Regions from separate parts of the Streptomyces sp. NPDC107575 genome, predicted to be linked through region 3. Evidence: riboswitches for the same ligand, from Rfam matches in the RefSeq annotation. Region 3 holds a riboswitch; each other region holds the start of a gene.
What was found. A riboswitch is a leader RNA that binds a small molecule or an ion and turns the genes downstream of it on or off. The one in region 3 is predicted to bind cobalamin.

Region 1 (6,133 bases), on a different contig from region 3:
GCGCGCAAGAGTCACCGTGCAGTCGGTGACCTGCCAGCCGAGCAGTCCCTGGCGCAGCGTCCTGTGCACGGTCTCCTCGACGGCCTTGATGAAGGCCAGGGGGAGGGAGCCGAGCTCGATGCCGAGCCGGAACGCGACGCCCGAGCCGACCGGCGCCGGGTCGACCCGCAGGCCGATGGTGGCCAGGAACGGGTTGCCCTCGTCCTTCATCGCCTCGGCCGCCGCGCCGGAGCCCGTCGGCCGCTCGACGCACAGCGGCGTCGACTCCCGGAACGTCACGTCGAGCCCGAACTCCTCGGCGAGCGTGGCCTGTACGACCTCCTTCTGCACCTCGCCGTAGAGTGACAGGAAGATCTCCTGACGGATGTCGTCCTGCCGAAGCCCGATCAGCGGGTCCTGCTCGGCGAGCTGGGTGAGCGCGGCGAGCAGCGCGCCGCGCCGCCCCGGCCGGTCGGGGTCGACGACCGTCTCCAGGGTCGGCGGCGCGAAGTGGTGCTCCTTGACGGGGACCTGGGGCTCGCCGAGGTCGTCCCCGACGCGTACGCCGCCGAGTCCCCACAGGCGTGCCACCTGCCCGGGGCCCGCCTCCGTACGGGGTGTGTCCACGCCGTCCGCGAAGACGCGCACCGCCGTGACCCGGTCCTCCCCGCCGCCGGGCAGCGCGAGCCGCTCGCGCACCCGCAGCGTCCCCGTGAACACGCGGGCGTACGCGATCTTCTCGCCGGCCGGGCCACGATCCACCTTGAACACGCGGGCGGACAGCGGCAGTTGGGGCCGCTCGTCGGCCGTCGGGAGCATTCGTGCGATGCCGTCCATGAGCGCGTCGATCCCCGTGCCCGTCATCGCGGAGCCGAAGTACACCGGATGCGCCTCGGCGCGCGCCGTCTGTTCGGCGAGCACGTCGCGCAGCCGGCCGTACGTGACCGACTCCTCGTCCTTGACGTACGCCTCCAGGAGCGCGTCGTCACGGGCCGAGAGCACGTCGACCAGGCGGGCGCGATGGGCCGTGTCGTCGGGGGCGTAGGGGACGCAGTGCGCGTCCCGGCCGCCGAGGCCGTGCGCCACCGTGTTCATCGGGATCATCGCGGGCGCGAGCTTGTGCCGCAGGTCGTCGAGGAGCGCGGCCTCGCGGGCGCCGCCGCGGTCGACCTTGTTCACGAACACCACGGTGGGGATGCGCAGTCGGCGCAGGGTGCGCATCAGGACGCGGGTCTGCGCCTGTACGCCCTCCACGGCCGAGACGACGAGCACCGCCCCGTCGAGCACGCCGAGCACGCGCTCGACCTCGGCGATGAAGTCGGGGTGGCCCGGCGTGTCCACGAGGTTCATGTCCGTGCCGTCGACCGGGAACGACACCACGGCCGACTTGATGGTGATGCCGCGCCGGCGCTCCAGGTCGAGGGAGTCGGTGCGGGTGCTCCCTTCGTCGACGCGGCCGAGTTCGTCGATCACCCCGGCCGTGTGCAGGAGCCGCTCGGTCAGGCTGGTCTTACCGGCGTCGACGTGCGCGAGAATTCCAAGATTCAGCAATGCCACTGGCAGTCGAGTCCTTGAGGGAAGGGAATGCCACGGCGGCGGAATCCGCGGTGGCCCTCGGAAGGAGCTGGACTGCAGTGCGCATGGATCGGTCCTCACGCTCGGGATGCGCGGCAGTTGCCGCACAGGGATCAGTGCAGCAGTGTGCCGCGCACCCCGGCAACCGATTTATCCGGCGTCGGCCACCCGCGCCGACCACCGCTGCTCGACCCGCGCGAGCCGCCAGTAGGCGATCGCCGCCGCCCACACGACCACGAACAGGCCCACGATCACGTACCCGACGTTGTCGAGGTCGAGCCCGGCGATCCACCCGGTCACCGCGTCGCTCAGGTCGAGCTTGTCGTGCAGCACGCCCACGAGTTCGATGGTCCCGATGAAGAACGCGACCGCGATCGACAGACCGGTGATGGTGAGGTTGTAGAACACCTTGCGCACCGGGTTGGAGAACGCCCACTGGTAGGCGAAGTTCATGAACGTGCCGTCGAGCGTGTCGAACAGGCTCATGCCCGCGGCGAACAGCAGCGGCAGGCACAGGATCGCGTACCAGGGCAGGCCGGCGGCGGCTCCGCTGCCCGCCATCACCATCAGTGTCACCTCGGTCGCGGTGTCGAAGCCGAGGCCGAAGAGGAAGCCCAGCGGGAACATCTGTCCTGGCCGGGTGATGGACCTGGTGAAGCGGCCGAGGATCCGGTTCATGAACCCGCGCGAGTCCAGGTGCTCCTCGAGCCGCCGCTCGTCGTACGAGCCCGCGCGCATCGCCTTGAAGACCTTCAGAATGCCCATCAGGGCAACGAGGTTGAGCGCCGCGATGAGGTACAGGAACGTACCGGAGACGGTCGTGCCGACGACGCCGAGCACCTGGTGGGTGGGCGAGTTGTCGTTCATGAGGGTGCCGGCGAGCGCAGCGCCGCCGGCGACGAGCGCCGCCATGGCCACCACCACGCTGGAGTGGCCGAGCGCGAACCAGAAGCCGACCGAGACGGGCCGCTTGCCGTCCGCCATCAGCTTGCGGGTGGTGTTGTCGATGGCGGCGATGTGGTCGGCGTCGAAGGCGTGCCGCATGCCGAGCGTGTACGCCGTGATGCCGAGGCCGATGCCGAAGGCCTTGTTGCCGACTTCGTAGTGCTCGGGGACGACGAGCAGGAAGAGCACGCCGAACGCGACGACGTGCAGCGCGGCGATCACCGCGATCAGTCCGGCCGTGCGCAGCGTGTCCTCGCGGCGCCAGCGGAAGGCAGGGGAGGGGGTGTTCAGGGCAGGGGTCGGGGAGTTCCCGGGCAGGGTCATGCGTCGATCACGCTCCAGCACCTCGTGGATCACTTCGTGAGATGCCGCGGCCGGTCTCCTGGCTTACGGGCGTGCCCGCCGCTCCGGCCTTCCCAGCGGCCGACGGCCGCCAGTGGCGCACAGGGTGGAACGGCGCGCTCCGGACGTCGCTGTCCGAAACCCGATCACAGTGGCGAGGGCCGCTCCGGAATGGGCCCCTGAGGGGCCGTCACCGGTCTTCCCGAGCACCACGGCCCGACCAACCTAACACCTACCCGGAAGCGCGCTCGCGGGCCCGGCGGATCTCCTCGTAGGCCTTCTCCCGGCCCTCCCAGTGGGAACCGTCGACCGACTTGCCCGGTTCGAGATCCTTGTAGACCTCGAAGAAGTGGGTGATCTCCAGGCGGTCGAACTCGGGGATGTCCTCGATGTCCCGGGTCGCGTCGTGCCGCGGGTCGTGCGCGGGGACGCACAGGACCTTCTCGTCCGGGCCCTTCTCGTCGCTCATCACGAACATGCCGATCGCCCGGCACTCGATGGCGCAGCCGGGGAACGTCGCGTCGCCGGTCAGGACGAGCGCGTCCAGCGGGTCGCCGTCGCCGCCGAGCGTGCCCTCGATGTAGCCGTAGTCCGCGGGGTACTGCGTCGACGTGAACAGCATCCGGTCGAGCCGGATCCGGCCGAGATCGTGGTCCATCTCGTATTTGTTCCGGGATCCCTGCGGGATCTCCACGATCACGTCGAACGCCTCGGCGCGTGCCTGACTGCTGCCCAATGTGGCCTCCTTGCCGCATTCCGACGCCCCCGAGTGTGCGCCGTACCGGGCGAGGGCGGAACCCCTCAGGCGGCCGGGGGAATGGGGAATTCGAGTTCGGGCCGGTCCCAGGCGACGGCCGGCGGGCGCGCGGGCACCGTGCCGGTGCGGCGCGCGCCCATGCCGCGGTAGAAGCCCTCGGCGGGCGGGTGCGCGACGACGCGGACGTGGTCGAGGCCCGCGGCCCGCGCCTGCGTACGCATGTGGTCGACGAGCAGCCGCCCGATGCCCCGGCCCTGCGCCTCGTCGGCGACGAACATCAGGTCCAGCTCCGGGGGCTCGGCGAGCAGCGCGTAGAAGCCGAGCACCCGCTCGTCGGCCTGGTCCACGGCGACGTACACGTGGTGCGCCTCGATGTAGTCGGGGCCCACCCGGTAGCCCGCGACCATGGAGGCGTACGGGTCCCGGTAGGCGCTGGAGCCGCGCACGAGGCGGGTGAGGCGCCGGGCGTCCCGGGCGGTGGCCCGCCGGACGGTGACGGCCGGGGGCCCGCCACGGCGCGTAATGCTCGCGTTCATGTGTCGAGTATTACGCACTCGGGGGCGGGGTCAGGCCGTGGGCACCGTGGAGTGCGCCTGGCGCAGGAACGCGGCGTTGTCCGGGGTCTGGCGCAGCTTGTCGAGCAGGGCCTCGTAGGAGGCGGCCGGGTCCCGGCTCTGCAGGGCGCGCCGCAGTCCGCGCACGACGCTCAACTCGGCGGCGGGCAGCAGGAGTTCCTCGCGGCGGGTGCCGGAGGGGGTGAGCTCGACGGCGGGGTGGACGCGGCGCTGCGCGAGGACGCGGTCGAGGCGCAGCTCCATGTTGCCGGTGCTCTTCAGTTCCTCGAAGTAGTAGTCGTCGGCGCGGGAGCCGGTGTCGACGAGGGCGGTGGCGAGGATGGTCAGCGAGCCGGCCTCCTCGGCGTCGCGGGCCGCGCCGAAGAACCGCTTCGGTCCGTGCAGGGCCGCGGCGTCCACACCGCCGGACAGGGTGCGGCCGCTGGTCGAGGCCGCGTTGTTGTGCGCCCGGCACAGCCGGGTGAGGGAGTCGAGGAGGATCACCACGTCGCGGCCCTGCTCGGTGAGGCGCTTGGCACGCTCCACGGCGAGTTCGGCGAGCGCGATGTGGGCCTTCGCCGGACGGTCGAACGTCGAGGCGTACACCTCGCCGCGCACGGATCGCCGCATGTCGGTGACCTCCTCGGGGCGCTCGTCGACGAGCACCACCATGAGATGGACCTCGGGGTGGTTCGCGGCGAACGCCGCGGCGAGCTGCTGCAGCAGTACCGTCTTGCCGGTCTTCGGCGGCGCGACGATCAGGCCGCGCTGCCCCTTGCCGACGGGCGTGAACAGGTCGACGACGCGTCCGGCGAGCCCGGCGGCCGGGTACTCAAGGCGGAAGCGCTCGCTGGGGTGGAGCGGGGTGAGGTCGGCGAAGCGCGGGCGGGCGCGGCTCGCGTCGGCGGGGGCGCCGCCGACGGTCTCGACGTGGGCGAGGGTGTGCGGCTTCCCGCACGTGCCCTCGACGAAGTCGCCCTTGCGCAGGCCGAGTCGACGGATGAGGTGGGCGGGGACCTGCACGTCGTGCGACGTGGGTTCCAGGTCGGCAGCGCGCAGGAAACCGTGCCCGTTCCCGCCGATGTCGAGGACGCCGGCGGCGCGGACGGGTTCTTGGTCCTGAGGTGCGGGGGTGGTGCTCATGGTGGTGGTGGCCGTGGTCATGACGATCACAGGTCCTTTCGCGGGCCGAGCCGCGGACGCGGCAGGCGTCCGGCGGCGGGCGTACAAGGGCAGGGAAGGGGTGGGATCCGGCGAGTGGCAGGGGCGGCAGAGCGCGCCCCGCGGCCGGGGAGAACCTGGAGGAACGGCAACGGGTGAAGAGCCCGCCAGAAGCCGCTGACCAGGGATGACGTGCGCTGTGCGGTGACCGGGAGACGGTCGACCCGCGTGCGCTGAGAGAAGAGATTCGGTACCGGCGCCTCGAAACGGGCGAGCACATGTACCGCTAAGACCGTACCACCGGACACCCGCCGCGCGGCAAGCCCCCGCTTCGGCGCGTGCCCGCCCTATGCTGATCCGCCATGTTCACCGATCAGGGTCCCACCCTCCGCGAGCTGGCCGTTCAGGCGCTGTCCTCGGTCGAGCGCGGCTACGACCTGCTGGCGCCGAAGTTCGACCACACGCCGTTCCGCACCCCGGACGTCGTGCTCGACGCGGTGGGCCGCGCGCTCGCCGGCCTCGGCCCGTACGACACCGGGCTCGACCTGTGCTGCGGCACCGGGGCGGGCCTGCGCGTGCTGCGCGAGGCGGGTGTCGGGCGGGCCGTGGGCGTGGACTTCAGCGGCGGCATGCTGGACGTGGCGCGGCGCGCCGAACCGACCGCGGGCCACGTCCGAGGGGACGCCCTCGCGCTGCCCTTCGGCGAGGTCTTCGACCTGGTCGTGAGCTTCGGCGCGTTCGGCCACTTCCTTCCGCGCGAGTGGCCGCGGCTGTTCTCCGAGGTGTGCCAAGTGCTGCGCCCCGGCGGGCAGTTCGCGTT
Region 2 (6,133 bases), on a different contig from region 3:
GTTCGAGGTCAGCCGGTTCCACACCTCCAGGTCCTTCTCGTCGGTGACCCGGTTCCAGTTGACGGGGCGCAGCCGGGCGGCCGGGTCGTGACGGTAGGAGGGAGGCGTGACCGACAGCTCGGTCAGGGAGGGGAGGGTGGTCATGATCGTGCCTTCGCAGCGTCGTTCTGAGGGCGGGCAGGGGCGGGGCGGGCGGTCGTCACAGCGTGCAGGCCAGGCAGTTCTCGATCTCGGTGCCTTCCAGCGCCTCCTGCCGCAGCCGGATGTAGTAGAGCGTCTTGATGCCCTTGCGCCAGGCCTGGATCTGGGCCTTGTTCAGGTCGCGGGTGGTGGCCGTGTCCCGGAAGAAGAGGGTGCAGCTCAAGCCCTGGTCGACGTGCTGAGTGGCGGCCGCGTACGTGTCGATGATCTTCTCGTAGCCGATCTCGTACGCGTCCTCGAAGTACTCCAGGTTGTCGTTGTCCATGCCGGGCGCCGGATAGTAGACGCGGCCGAGCTTGCCCTCCTTGCGGATCTCCACCTTGGAGGCGATCGGGTGGATGGACGCCGTGGAGTCGTTGATGTAACTGATCGAACCGGTCGGCGGCACCGCCTGGAGGTACTGGTTGTAGATGCCGTGCTCCTGGACCGAACGCTTCAGCTCACGCCAGTCGTCCTGCGTGGGCAGGGTGATGCCCGAGTCGGCGAACAGGGCGCGCACTCGATCGGCGGCCGGCTCCCATACCCGGTCGGTGTACGTGTCGAAGTAGGAGCCGTCCGCGTACCGCGTGGTCTCGAACCCGTCGAAGGCCGTGCCGCGCTCGGCGGCGAGCTGGTTGGAGGCGCGCAGGGCGTGGAAGGCGACGGCGTAGAAGTACATGTTCGTGAAGTCGACGCCCTCCTCACTGCCGTAGTGGATGCGCTGCGCGGCGAGGTAGCCGTGCAGGTTCATCTGGCCGAGGCCGATGGCGTGCGAGCGGTCGTTGCCGTGCGCCACCGACGGCACCGCGTCGATGTTCGACTGGTCGGAGACCGACGTCAGACCGCGCACGGCCGCTTCGACGGTCGCTCCGAAGTCCGGTGAGGCCATCGCGGTGGCGATGTTCATCGAGCCCAGGTTGCAGGAGATGTCCTTGCCGACGGTCTCGTAGCCGAGCGACGTGTCGTATGTGCTGGGCGTGTTGACCTGGAGGATCTCCGAGCACAGGTTGGACATGTTGATCCAGCCGGGGATCGGGTTGGACCGGTTCACCGTGTCCTCGAACAGCAGGTACGGGTAGCCGGACTCGAACTGCAGCTCTGCGATGGTCTTGAAGAACTCGCGGGCGCTCAGCGTCGTCCTGCGGATGTTCGGGTTGGCGACGAGGTCGTCGTAGTGCTCGCTGACCGACAGGTCCGACAGCGGCTTGCCGTACTCGCGCTCCACGTCGTACGGCGAGAACAGGTGCATGTCCTCGTTGCGCTTGGCGAGTTCGAAGGTGATGTCCGGGACGACGACGCCGAGCGAGAGCGTCTTGATGCGGATCTTCTCGTCCGCGTTCTCCCGCTTGGTGTCCAGGAACCGCATGATGTCCGGGTGGTGCGCGTGCAGATACACCGCGCCCGCGCCCTGTCGCGCGCCGAGCTGGTTGGCATAACTGAACGAGTCCTCAAGGAGCTTCATCACGGGGACGACACCGGACGACTGGTTCTCGATCTTCTTGATCGGGGCGCCCTGCTCGCGCAGGTTCGTCAGGAGAAGGGCAACTCCACCGCCGCGCTTGGACAGTTGGAGCGCGGAGTTGATACCGTGGCCGATCGACTCCAGGTTGTCCTCGACGCGCAGCAGGAAGCAGGAGACCAGCTCGCCGCGCTGGGCCTTCCCGGCGTTGAGGAAGGTGGGCGTGGCCGGCTGGAAGCGGCCCGTCATCATCTCGTCGACGAGCCGGGAGGCCAACTCGCCGTCGCCCGCGCCCAGATACAGGGCGGTCGCGACGACACGGTCCTCGTACCGCTCCAGATAGCGGGTGCCGTCGAAGGTCTTCAGCGTGTACGACGTGTAGTACTTGAAGGCGCCGAGGAACGTGCGGAAGCGGTGTTCGTGCGCGTACGCCTGCCGGTACAGGTCCTCGACGACGTCCCAGTCGTAACGCCGGATCGGTTCCGCCTCGTAGTAGTCGTTCTCGACGAGGTAGTCGATCTTCTCCTTCAGGCTCGGGAACGTGAGCGTGTTCGGGTTGACGTGCTGGAGGAAGTACTGGCGGACGGCCTCGCGGTCCTTGTCGAACTGGATACGTCCGTCGCAGTCGTACATGTTCAGCATCGCGTTGAGCGTGTGGTAGTCCTTGCGCGTGCCGACCGACTCGCGCTGGGACGCGGCGGGGACCGGCACGGTCGTGGTGGAAGTGCTCACGCCGTCTGCCCCACCAGCTCCGGTCGCCTCGTTGACGACAGTCGTGTCCAAAACTTCTCCAGCCCCTCTCGTACGGCACGGACGTCGCGCTCCGTGCCCAGCAGTTCGAATCGGTACAGCTCGGGGACCTTGCACTTCGCCGAGATGACGCGCCCGGCGAGGCAGTAGTCGGCACCGAAGTTGGTGTTGCCCGAGGCGATCACGCCGCGCAGCAGGGCGCGGTTGGCCTCGATGTTCAGGAAGCGGATCACCTGTTTGGGCACCGCGCCCGCGCGCTCGCCGCCGCCGTAGGTCGGCACGATCAGCACGTACGGCTCGGTGACGGTCGGCATGCCCTCGCGATGGGGGCGCAGGGGGATCCGCGTCGCGGGCAGGTCAAGACGCTCCACGAAGCGCTTGGTGTTCTCCGAGACGCTGGAGAAATACACGAGACCACTCACGGTCTCTCGCCTCCCTCTCCTCGTTCCCGTGTCGTTCTCGATCGAGGACGGGAAGGAAGGCGGGCGGGTGCGGCGGAAAGGGGGACACGCGGGTACGAAGTACCTCTGCCCCGGTCCGAGCCACAGCCACGCGGCCCTCCCTCGGGGCCTCGAAGCGCGCGCACCACGGTCCGGTGCGCGCGCCGGTGGCAGGTCTTCGGACTTGCGGGCACATCCTCCGGACGACGGAGGACACCTACTGGCCGTCGCTTCCCGGGCCCGGATTCACCCGGCCCAGTGCGTATGACGGCGGTCGTTCCCGCTCACCGCTGCGGGGCAGTCCCGGTCTTTCACCGGGTTCCCTCTTGCCTCACCAGACCGTCAAGCCCGGTGAACCACCAGCGAGAGCAACACTACATCTAGGTTTCCTGGATTTCAGTTAGGCCAGATGTTGTGTCGCACACAAAAGTTAGGTGAACCTAACTTCAAGGGGTGTGTGGGCGGGGCCGACCGCCCCGTGCCCCCTTGGCTTCGGTGAGTGCGCGTGCGTGCCGGATGTGGTTCTGGAGCTCCGCGGTGAAGGCGCCGGTATCGGGTATTGCCCGGTCGGTGCCGGGCGATGTCTCTTCCTGTGCCGCATCGAGCCGTTCCAGAAAGTCGGCCACATCGCTGAGTGCTCTCCGCAGTGACTGCATACGCGCTCCCTGGGCCCCCAGCTGCCTGCGCAGGGCGAGGAGGGACTCGTACTGCTTGACCGGTACGGCGATCATGGGTTTTCCGTTGACGACTACGGTCGTCGGCTCTTGCTTCACGACTGTCCCCCTGCTTCGTGAAAAAGCGCTCGGGTGCAGCGGTGGGGGCGCCGGCGCTCCGCGCGGCCGGCACCCCCACCGCGATGCGTCAGGCCGGGTCGAGGTCCGCTCGCACGGTGCGTGCGGCGGACACCAGGTTTTCCAGGGAGGCGCGGGTCTCGGGCCAGCCGCGGGTCTTCAGGCCGCAGTCCGGGTTGACCCACAGCCGCTCGGCGGGAATGGCCTCAAGTCCCGTACGCAGCAGGATGGATACCTCCTCGGCATTCGGGATGCGGGGGGAGTGGATGTCGTAGACGCCGGGACCCGCCTCGCGCGGGTAGCCGTGCTCGGCCAGTTCGCGGGCGACCTGCATGTGCGAGCGGGCGGCCTCCAGGCTGATGACATCGGCGTCGAGATCGTCGATGGCCTGGACGATGTCGCCGAACTCGGCGTAGCACATGTGCGTGTGGATCTGCGTCTCCGGCCGCACCCCCGCCGTCGACAGCCGGAACGCCTCGGTCGCCCACTCCAGGTACGCGGCGTGGTCGGCGGCGCGCAGCGGCAGGGTCTCGCGCAGGGCCGGCTCGTCGACCTGGACGATCGAAGTGCCGTTCGCCTCAAGGTCGCCCACCTCGTCGCGCAGGGCGAGGGCGACCTGGCGTGCCGTGTCGCCGAGCGGCTGGTCGTCGCGGACGAAGGACCACGCGAGCATGGTGACCGGGCCGGTGAGCATGCCCTTGACGGGCCGGTCCGACAGCGACTGCGCGTACGAGGTCCAGCGCACCGTCATCGGTGCGGGGCGGGAGATGTCGCCGGCGAGGACCGGCGGGCGGACGTAGCGGGTGCCGTAGGACTGCACCCATCCGTGCTGCGTGGCCAGGTAGCCGGTCAGCTGTTCGGCGAAGTACTGCACCATGTCGTTGCGCTCGGGCTCGCCGTGCACGAGGACGTCGATCCCGGTCTTCTCCTGGAAGGAGATGACGTCGCGGATCTCGTTCTTGATGCGCTCCTCGTAGCCGGCCGTGTCGATGTGGCCGGTGCGCAGGTCGGCCCGGGCGGTGCGCAGTTCGGTCGTCTGCGGGAACGAGCCGATGGTCGTGGTCGGCAGCAGCGGAAGGCCCAGGTGGGCGCGTTGGGCCGCCGCCCGCTCCGGGTACGCCTGGGCGCGACGGGTGTCGGACTCCGTGACGGCGGCGGCACGGGCGCGCACCGCCGGGTCGCGGGTGATCGGCGACGTGGCGCGGGAGGACAGCGCGGCCCGGTTGACCGCCAGCTCGGCGGTGATCGCGTCCGTACCCTGGGCCAGGCCCTTGGAGAGGGCGACGATCTCGGCGGTCTTCTGGCGGGCGAAGGCCAGCCAGCGCAGGATCTGCGGGTCGACGTCCTTCTCCAGGGCGGCGTCCAGCGGGACGTGCAGCAGAGAGCAGGATGCGGCGACGTCGACGCGGTCGGCGAGGCCGAGGAGGGTGCCGAGTGTGGCGAGGGACTTCTCCAGGTCGTTGACCCAGATGTTGCGCCCGTTGACGACACCGGCGACCAGCCGCTTGCCGGACAGGCCGCCGACTGCGGCGAGCGCGCCGAGGTTGGCGGCCGCGGCATCGGTGAAGTCGAGGGCGAGCCCGTCGACCGGCGCCTTGGCGAGGACCGGCAGGGCGTCGCCGAGCCGGTCGAAGTAGGAGGCCACAAGGAGCTTCGGCCGGTCGGTCGCGGTACCGAGCTCGCGGTAGGCGCGCTCGGCGGCGTTGAGCTCGGCCGCGGTACGGTCCTGGACCAGGGCGGGCTCGTCGAGCTGCACCCACTCGGCACCGGCGGCACGCAGGTCCGCGAGGACCTCGGCGTACACGGGCAGCAGCCGATCCAGCAGCGTCAGCGGGTCGAAGTCCGCGGCGACGCCCGGCGCCGGCTTCGAAAGGAGCAGGTACGTGACCGGGCCCACCAGAACCGGTCGGGCGGTGAGGCTCTCGGCGAGGGCCTCCTTCAGCTCGGCGACCTGCTTGGTGGAGTCGGCGGTGAACACCGTGTCCGGTCCCAACTCGGGCACCAGGTAGTGGTAGTTGGTGTCGAACCACTTGGTCATCTCCAGCGGCGCCACATCCTGGGTGCCGCGGGCCATCGCGAAGTACCCGTCCAGGGCGTCGGCCGCGACGGCGGCCCGGTGGCGCCCCGGGATCGCACCGACCATGACGGTGGTGTCGAGGACGTGGTCGTAGTACGAGAAGTCACCGGTGGGGACCTCGTCGATGCCGGCCGCCGCCAGTTCCCGACGGTTGGTGCGGCGCAGTTCGGCGGCGGTGGTACGCAGCGCGTCGGCGGTGACGCGGCCCTTCCAGTACCCCTCGATCGCCTTCTTCAGCTCCCGGTTCTGGCCCTGACGCGGGTAGCCGTACACGGTGGCCCGTGCTGCCGCGGCTGCGGTCCTGGTGGTCACGGAGTTCTCCTTCGAGAGACGTATCCCTGGGATCCCGAAGACCCGAACGCGCGAAGGAGCGACAGAAACGGCGGTACGACCTCGCGCGGCAAGGGCGCGGTCGTTCGCCGGATATGTACGCCGA
Region 3 (6,133 bases):
CTCCGCCGCCAGTTCCACGTCGTGCGTCGCCATGACGATGGCGTGGCCCTCGGCCGCGAGGTCGCGCAGGATCGCGACGAGGCGGGACTTCGCCGCGTAGTCGAGGCCGCGGGTCGGTTCGTCGAGGAGCAGCAGCGGCGGGGCCGCCGTCAGCACGATGGCCAGCGCGAGCGTGAGGCGCTGGCCCTCCGAGAGGTCCCGGGGGTGGGTGTCGTCGGCGATTCCGGGGAGCAGGTCGGTGAGCAGGGCGCGGCAGGTGCCGGGGGCGGCGCCCGCGTCCTTGTCCGCGGCGGTGCACTCGGCCGCCACCGTGTCCGCGCAGAGCAGGTCCCGGGGTTCCTGGGGGACGAGGCCGACTTTGCGGATGAGGTCGCGGGGGGTGGTCTTGTGCGGGGTGGCTCCGCCGACCGTGACCGTGCCGGAGGTCGGCTTGATCATTCCGACCAGGGTGGAGAGGAGGGTGGATTTTCCTGCGCCGTTGCGGCCCATGAGGGCGAGTACCTCGCCGGGGGTGACCGTGAGGTTGATGTGGCGGAGGGCTTCGATGCGGCCTCTGCGTATGGCCAGGTTTTTCGTTGCGGCCAGAGGGGTTGCGGTCGCGGGGCGCTGCCCCGGGCCCCGCTGCTCAATCGCCGCAGGGGCTTGATTTTGCCGGACCTGGCCTTGTCGGAGCCGCTCCTTGAGAGCTCCCGCTGCCCTACGTGCATTTCTCACTGTCAGGGGCAGCGGGTCCCAGCCCGCCACCCGGCCCAGGCCTACCACCGGGGGGTACACGGGGGAGATCGCCATGATCTCGGACGGGGTGCCCACCTGGAGGGGCTCGCCCGGGGCCGGCAGCAGTGCCACCTGGTCCGCGTACTGGATGACGCGCTCCAGGCGGTGTTCGGCCATCAGGACCGTCGTGCCCAGGTCGTGGACCAGGCGTTGCAGGACCGAGAGGACCTCCTCCGCCGCTGCCGGGTCGAGGGCGGACGTCGGTTCGTCGAGGACGAGGACCTGGGGGTGCGGGGTGAGGACGGAGCCGATCGCGACGCGTTGCTGCTGGCCGCCCGAGAGCGTCGAGATCGGGCGGTCGCGCAGGTCCGCGAGGCCGAGGAGGTCGAGGGCCTCCTCCACGCGGCGGCGCATGACCGGCGGCGTCAGGCCCAACGACTCCATGCCGTAGGCGAGTTCGTCCTCCACCGTGTCCGTCACGAAGTGCGCGAGCGGGTCCTGGCCCACCGTGCCGACGACGTCGGCGAGTTCGCGCGGCTTGTGCGTACGGGTGTCGCGGCCTGCCACCGTGACCCGCCCGGCCAGCGTGCCCCCGGTGAAGTGCGGCACGAGCCCGCTCACCGCACCGAGGAGCGTCGACTTGCCGACCCCCGACGGGCCGGCGAGCAGCATCAACTCGCCCTCGGGCACGTGGAGGTGGATGCCGCGGACCGTGGGCGCCTGCGCGCCGTCGTACGTCACGGAGACGTCCTCGAAGCGGATCATGACGACGACGCCTCCGTCGGCTTGTCGGGAACGGGCTTGTCGGGAACAGGTGCGAGGAAGGCCGGGAGCAGGCCGAGCAGGATGCCGGACGCGGGCCACAGCGGCAGTTCCGGCGCCGCGAGCGGGACCACGGGGGGTTGCAGGGCCGCCGGGTTCTGCGTTCCGGCCCAGATCATCGTCGCCGCGGCCGTCGCCCCCGACGCCGCGACCAGCCAGGCCCGGACGCCCCACACATCGGGCCGGTAGCGGGTGCGGACCGTGCGGCGGCCGCCGAGCCACAGCCCGCCGAGCGCGGCGGCGACCCCGGCAAGGAGCACCGGAAGTCCGTAGCCGGAGCCGGCGGACGCCAGCAGTCCGTACGTTCCCGCGCACACCCCGATCAGGCCGCCAAGGGTGAGCGCGGCCGTCGCGCGGCGGACCGCGCGTGGGACCTCGGCGGTGCGGCCGTAGCCGCGCGCGTCCATGGCGGCGGCCAGCGAGACCGAGCGCTCCAGCGCGCCCTCCAGGACCGGCAGGCCGACCTGGAGCAGCCCGCGCAGACCGCTGTCCGGGCGGCCGCGAAGCCGTCGCGCCGCCCGCAGCCTGCGGACGTCCGCGACCAGGTTCGGGGCGAACGTCATCGCCACGACGACCGCGACCCCTGCCTCGTACAGCGCGCCGGGCAGCGACTTGAGCAGCCGGGACGGGGAGGCGAGCGCGTTCGCCGCGCCCACGCAGATGAGGAGGGTGGCCAGCTTCAGGCCGTCGTAGAGCGCGAAGACGAGGCCTTCGAGGGTGACCGGGCCGCCGATCCGGACCCCCTGCGCCCAGTCCGGCAGCGGCAGTTCGGGCAGCGTGAACAGGAGATGGGTGCCCGGGATCGCCGAGCCCAGCAGCGTCGCGAAGACCAGGCGGATGCCGAGCACGGCAAGCGCCAGCTTCACGAACGCCCCGTACGAACGCGCCCACGGCGCCTCGGTGCGGCGCGCCGCCACCACGTACCCGGCGACGCCGATCAGCAGCGCGAGCAGCAGCGGGTTCGTGGTGCGGGACGCGGCCGTGCCGAGGCCGAGCGCCCAGATCCACCAGGCGCCCGGGTGCAGCGAGTTGGAGCGGTGGGCCCGAGGGGCGCGGAGCTGGGAGGCGGCCATGCGTCAGCCGCGGCGGCGTCGGGCCTGCACGCCGGCCGCGACGCCGAGCACGACGACCACGGCGATGCCCGCGATGAGGCCGACGGAGGGGCCGCCGTCCGAACCGGAGTCCTTCGCGGCGGGCTGTTCCGTCTTGGACGCCTTGTCCGGGTCCTTCGACGAGGACACCTGCTCGCCGCAGCCCGCCTTCGGGTAGCCCGAGATCGCGCACAGCATCGCGCTGCTGTCGTAGCGCAGCGGCTTCGCGACGGCGGCGAGCGCGTCGGCGCTCGTCGCGTCCTCGGCGACCTGCGCGCACGCGGTGCGCGGCTTCGGCGGGGTCTCGCCGGACGGGGCGTCGGCCGCCGTGCCGGAGTCGATGACGAGCGCGACGCGCTTCTTGCCGTCCTTGGCGGGCGTATCGGCGCAGATGTCGCCGAAGGACGCCGCGCCGCGCGGCTGCTTCGCGTCCTTCGAGTCCGCGCTCACCGCGAACCGGAAGCCCTGCACGTCCCCGTCCTCCGGCTTGGCCTGCGAGGGGCCCGCCGTCGCGTACGTCCATGCGTTGTGGGAGTCCCGCTCCCAGAACGACCAGTACCGGTACCCGGCCGCCTGCGCGGGGGCGACGGTCAGGGCGAGCAGTGCGCCGAGCAGTGCGAGGACGAGCCCGCCGAGCCCGGCCGACCTGCGCGCGGTCACGGCTGCTGCTTCTTGCGGCCGCTGAGCAGGAAACCGGCGCCCACGGCGGCGATGAACATCACGCCGATGATCCACCAGTTGGCGCCACCGCCGTCGTCCTTCTTCTCGTCCGAGTCCGAGGCGGAGTCCGATGACTTGGTGGAGGCGGGCTCCGGGCCCGTCTTGTTGAGGGCGCTCACCAGGTCCGTCCCGCCGAAGTCGCGGGGGTCGTTGCCGGTGGCGTGCGCGGCGAAGATCAGCTCGGCGTAGGCGGCCGGGCCGGTCTGCGACGCCCAGCCCTTCGCGTTCTTCTCCAGCCAGGTGTACGAGTCCTTCGTGGCCTTGACGCCCTCGGCCGCGGCGACGGCGGTGACCGCGTCCGCGGTGTTGCCGTAGTCGGGCTGGTCGGTGGAGCCGGCCAGCTGGGACTTCAGGTAGAGGTGGGTGTCGAGCTGGTTCTGGAGGTAGACGGCGCCGTTGTGCGCCACGGCCTCGGCGTTCTTGCCGTCCTCGCAGGTGTACGCGTCCGGGGCCTTGCCCTTGCCGGGAGCGAAGCCGGTGCCGAGGGCGCCGAGCACACCGGCGGCGGTGGCGTCGGCGTTCGCGGCGAGCTCGCCCTTCTTGTCGGGCTGGTAGGCGAGCGCGCCGCCGTCCTTGCCCTTGGAGCAGGGGAGGGCGAGCGAGGCGAGGGCGTCGGCGCCGGTCCTGCCCTTGCCGGACTTGACCTCGGACGGCTTCTCGCCGGCCGCGGCGAGCGCGCCGAGCACGACGGACGTGGAGTTCGCGTCGCTGTCCATGCCGAGGTTGTAGCCCCAGCCGCCGTCGGCGTTCTGGTTCTTCTTCAGCAGGGCGACGCCCGAGGCGACCTCGCCGTCCCGGCCGCCGACCGCGGCGAGCGCCTGGACGGCGGCCGCGGTGGCGTTGCTGTCGATCTTGGTCTTGGAGTCGCAGGGCTTGGTGGGCTCGGCGCGGTACGCGGCGAAGCCGCCGTTCTCGCACTGCTGCCCGGCCAGCCAGTCGACGGCCTTCTTCGCGGGCTTCACGCCCACCGTGTCCTGCGCGACGAGCGCGAGCGACTGCCGCCAGACCCCGTCGTACGTGGGGTCGCCCTTGCCGTAGAGGCCCGAAGGGAGAGCCGTCTTCGGCGAGGGAGAGGCACTCGCGGCCTGCGCGCCCATGGCGCCGATCGCGACGGTCGCGGCGACGAGCGCGGCGCTGCGGCGAATGTTCATGGTGGGGCGGATGCCTCTCCCTGCGGGGAGCGGGGCGGCGCGGCACGCGGGGGCACCGGGCGGCTCCGGCTCCGTATTCCTCGACGGTCCTGAGCCGAGCAGGTACGTACGAGGCATTCCGGCTGTGACGGTTGCGGGTCAGCGCCGGATTTGCACCGGCTTCCCCTCGTACGTACGTACTGACGACGTCTTTACTGTACCCGGCGACGCCGTTGCGGCCGCGGGGCTCTGCCCCGGACCCCGCGCCTCAATCGCCGGCGGGGCTTGAATGACTCACCGGACGTCCACCGGGCCGTCGTCGTTGCCGCGCGGAGCGCCGACATAGCGCTCGATCGTCGAGCCGACGTCGTCGCCGCCCTCCCCGCCCAGGTTCTTGCGGACCGAGTCCAGGATGGTCAGGCCCTGGCCCACCAGGCCCGCCGCGATCTCGCCCAGGCCGTCCGCGCCGTTCAGAACGTTGACGTTCGCCCCGGCGAGGCCCGCCGAGGCCTCCTTCACGATCTGCGGGAGCTGGTCGATGAGCATGCGGTCGAGGGCGACCCGGTCGTACGACGCCGCCGCCTCGGCCTGGATCTTCATCCGCTCGGCCTCGGCGAGGGCCAGGACACGGATGCGCTCCGCGTCGGCCTGGGCCGGCTTGACGATCTCCGACACCAGCTGCTTCTCCCGCAACTCGGCCTGTTTCATGGCCAGTTCCGTCTGCGCCGCGAGGACCTCCTGCTGCGCGTGCGCGAGCGCGAGCGGGCCCGCCTGGTCGGCCTGCGCCTTGGCCCGGTCGACCTCGGCGTTGTACTCGGCCTGCACGACCGCGGTCTCCCGCGCGTACTCGGCCTGCTTGCGGGCCGCCGCCTGCTCGGCCTCCGCCGCGGCCTGCGTGGCCTGCGCCTGCGCGATCTGTGCCTGCCGCTGGATGGCGGCCTTGTGCGGGCGCGACATCGCCTCGATGTAACCGGTCTGGCCGTCGTCGATGGACTGGATCTGCAGCGAGTCGACGTGCAGGCCGATCTTCGCCATCTCCGCCTTCGACGTGTCGAGGACCTCCGTGGCGAGCTTCTGCCGCTCGGTCACGATCTCCTCGACCGTCATCGAGCCGATGATCGAGCGCAGGTGACCGGCGAAGATGCGCCCCGTGAGGACCGACATCTGGTCCTGGTCGGAGAGGAAGCGCTGACCGGCGTTGACGATCGACTCATGGTCGTTGCCGACCTTGAAGGCGATGACCGCGCGGACGGTCAGGGCGATGCCCTGCCGGGTCACGCACTTCTCGACGACCTCCGACTCGCTCATCGCGAGCGACAGGAAGCGGGTCTTGCGGAACACGGGGAGCACGAACTTCCCGTGCCCGGTGACGACGCGGAACGGCGCTCCCCCAAGTCCCCGCCTGCCGCCCGAGATCAGCATCGCCTCGTCGGGTGCGGGAACGCGATATCCGAACATGCCTGTACGTCTCCTTAGCGGGCGTCGCCCTCGCCACCGGAGAGAAGTGGGTCGGACCAGGCCATGACCACGACCTGCCGGCTCCCGCGGGACTCGATCACGAGCACGGTGGCGCCCCGCTCCAGGGGCTCGTCCGAGTACGCCAGAAAGGTCTCGGTTCCGCCCCTGACCTGCACCAACACCTCGCCCGGACCGCCG

Region 1: linked by a shared signal. The riboswitch ahead of nicT (Nickel transporter NicT) and the one ahead of ACZ7L4_RS16325 (prenyltransferase/squalene oxidase repeat-containing protein) in region 3 are both predicted to bind cobalamin.
Region 2: linked by a shared signal. The riboswitch ahead of nrdI (class Ib ribonucleoside-diphosphate reductase assembly flavoprotein NrdI) and the one ahead of ACZ7L4_RS16325 (prenyltransferase/squalene oxidase repeat-containing protein) in region 3 are both predicted to bind cobalamin.

Annotation. Positions count from the first base shown of each region.
Region 1 is NZ_JBVKBG010000001.1:74,007-80,139, forward strand. Features, by position in the region: gene ACZ7L4_RS00340 (GTP-binding protein) at 1-1,536, opposite strand, end outside; gene nicT (Nickel transporter NicT) at 1,705-2,823, opposite strand; cobalamin riboswitch at 2,855-3,070, opposite strand; gene ACZ7L4_RS00350 (inorganic diphosphatase) at 3,074-3,577, opposite strand; gene ACZ7L4_RS00355 (GNAT family N-acetyltransferase) at 3,643-4,134, opposite strand; gene rho (transcription termination factor Rho) at 4,165-5,316, opposite strand; gene ACZ7L4_RS00365 (class I SAM-dependent methyltransferase) at 5,676-6,133, shown strand, end outside.
Region 2 is NZ_JBVKBG010000002.1:1,319,490-1,325,622, forward strand. Features, by position in the region: gene nrdF (class 1b ribonucleoside-diphosphate reductase subunit beta) at 1-144, opposite strand, end outside; gene nrdE (class 1b ribonucleoside-diphosphate reductase subunit alpha) at 200-2,371, opposite strand; gene nrdI (class Ib ribonucleoside-diphosphate reductase assembly flavoprotein NrdI) at 2,368-2,811, opposite strand; cobalamin riboswitch at 2,982-3,205, opposite strand; gene ACZ7L4_RS12630 (hypothetical protein) at 3,276-3,602, opposite strand; gene metE (5-methyltetrahydropteroyltriglutamate--homocysteine S-methyltransferase) at 3,691-6,009, opposite strand.
Region 3 is NZ_JBVKBG010000003.1:673,455-679,587, reverse strand. Features, by position in the region: gene ACZ7L4_RS16340 (ABC transporter ATP-binding protein) at 1-1,479, opposite strand, end outside; gene ACZ7L4_RS16335 (energy-coupling factor transporter transmembrane component T) at 1,476-2,609, opposite strand; gene ACZ7L4_RS16330 (SCO2322 family protein) at 2,613-3,287, opposite strand; gene ACZ7L4_RS16325 (prenyltransferase/squalene oxidase repeat-containing protein) at 3,284-4,498, opposite strand; adenosylcobalamin-variant (AdoCbl-variant) riboswitch at 4,602-4,677, opposite strand; gene ACZ7L4_RS16320 (flotillin family protein) at 4,772-5,935, opposite strand; gene ACZ7L4_RS16315 (hypothetical protein) at 5,950-6,133, opposite strand, start outside.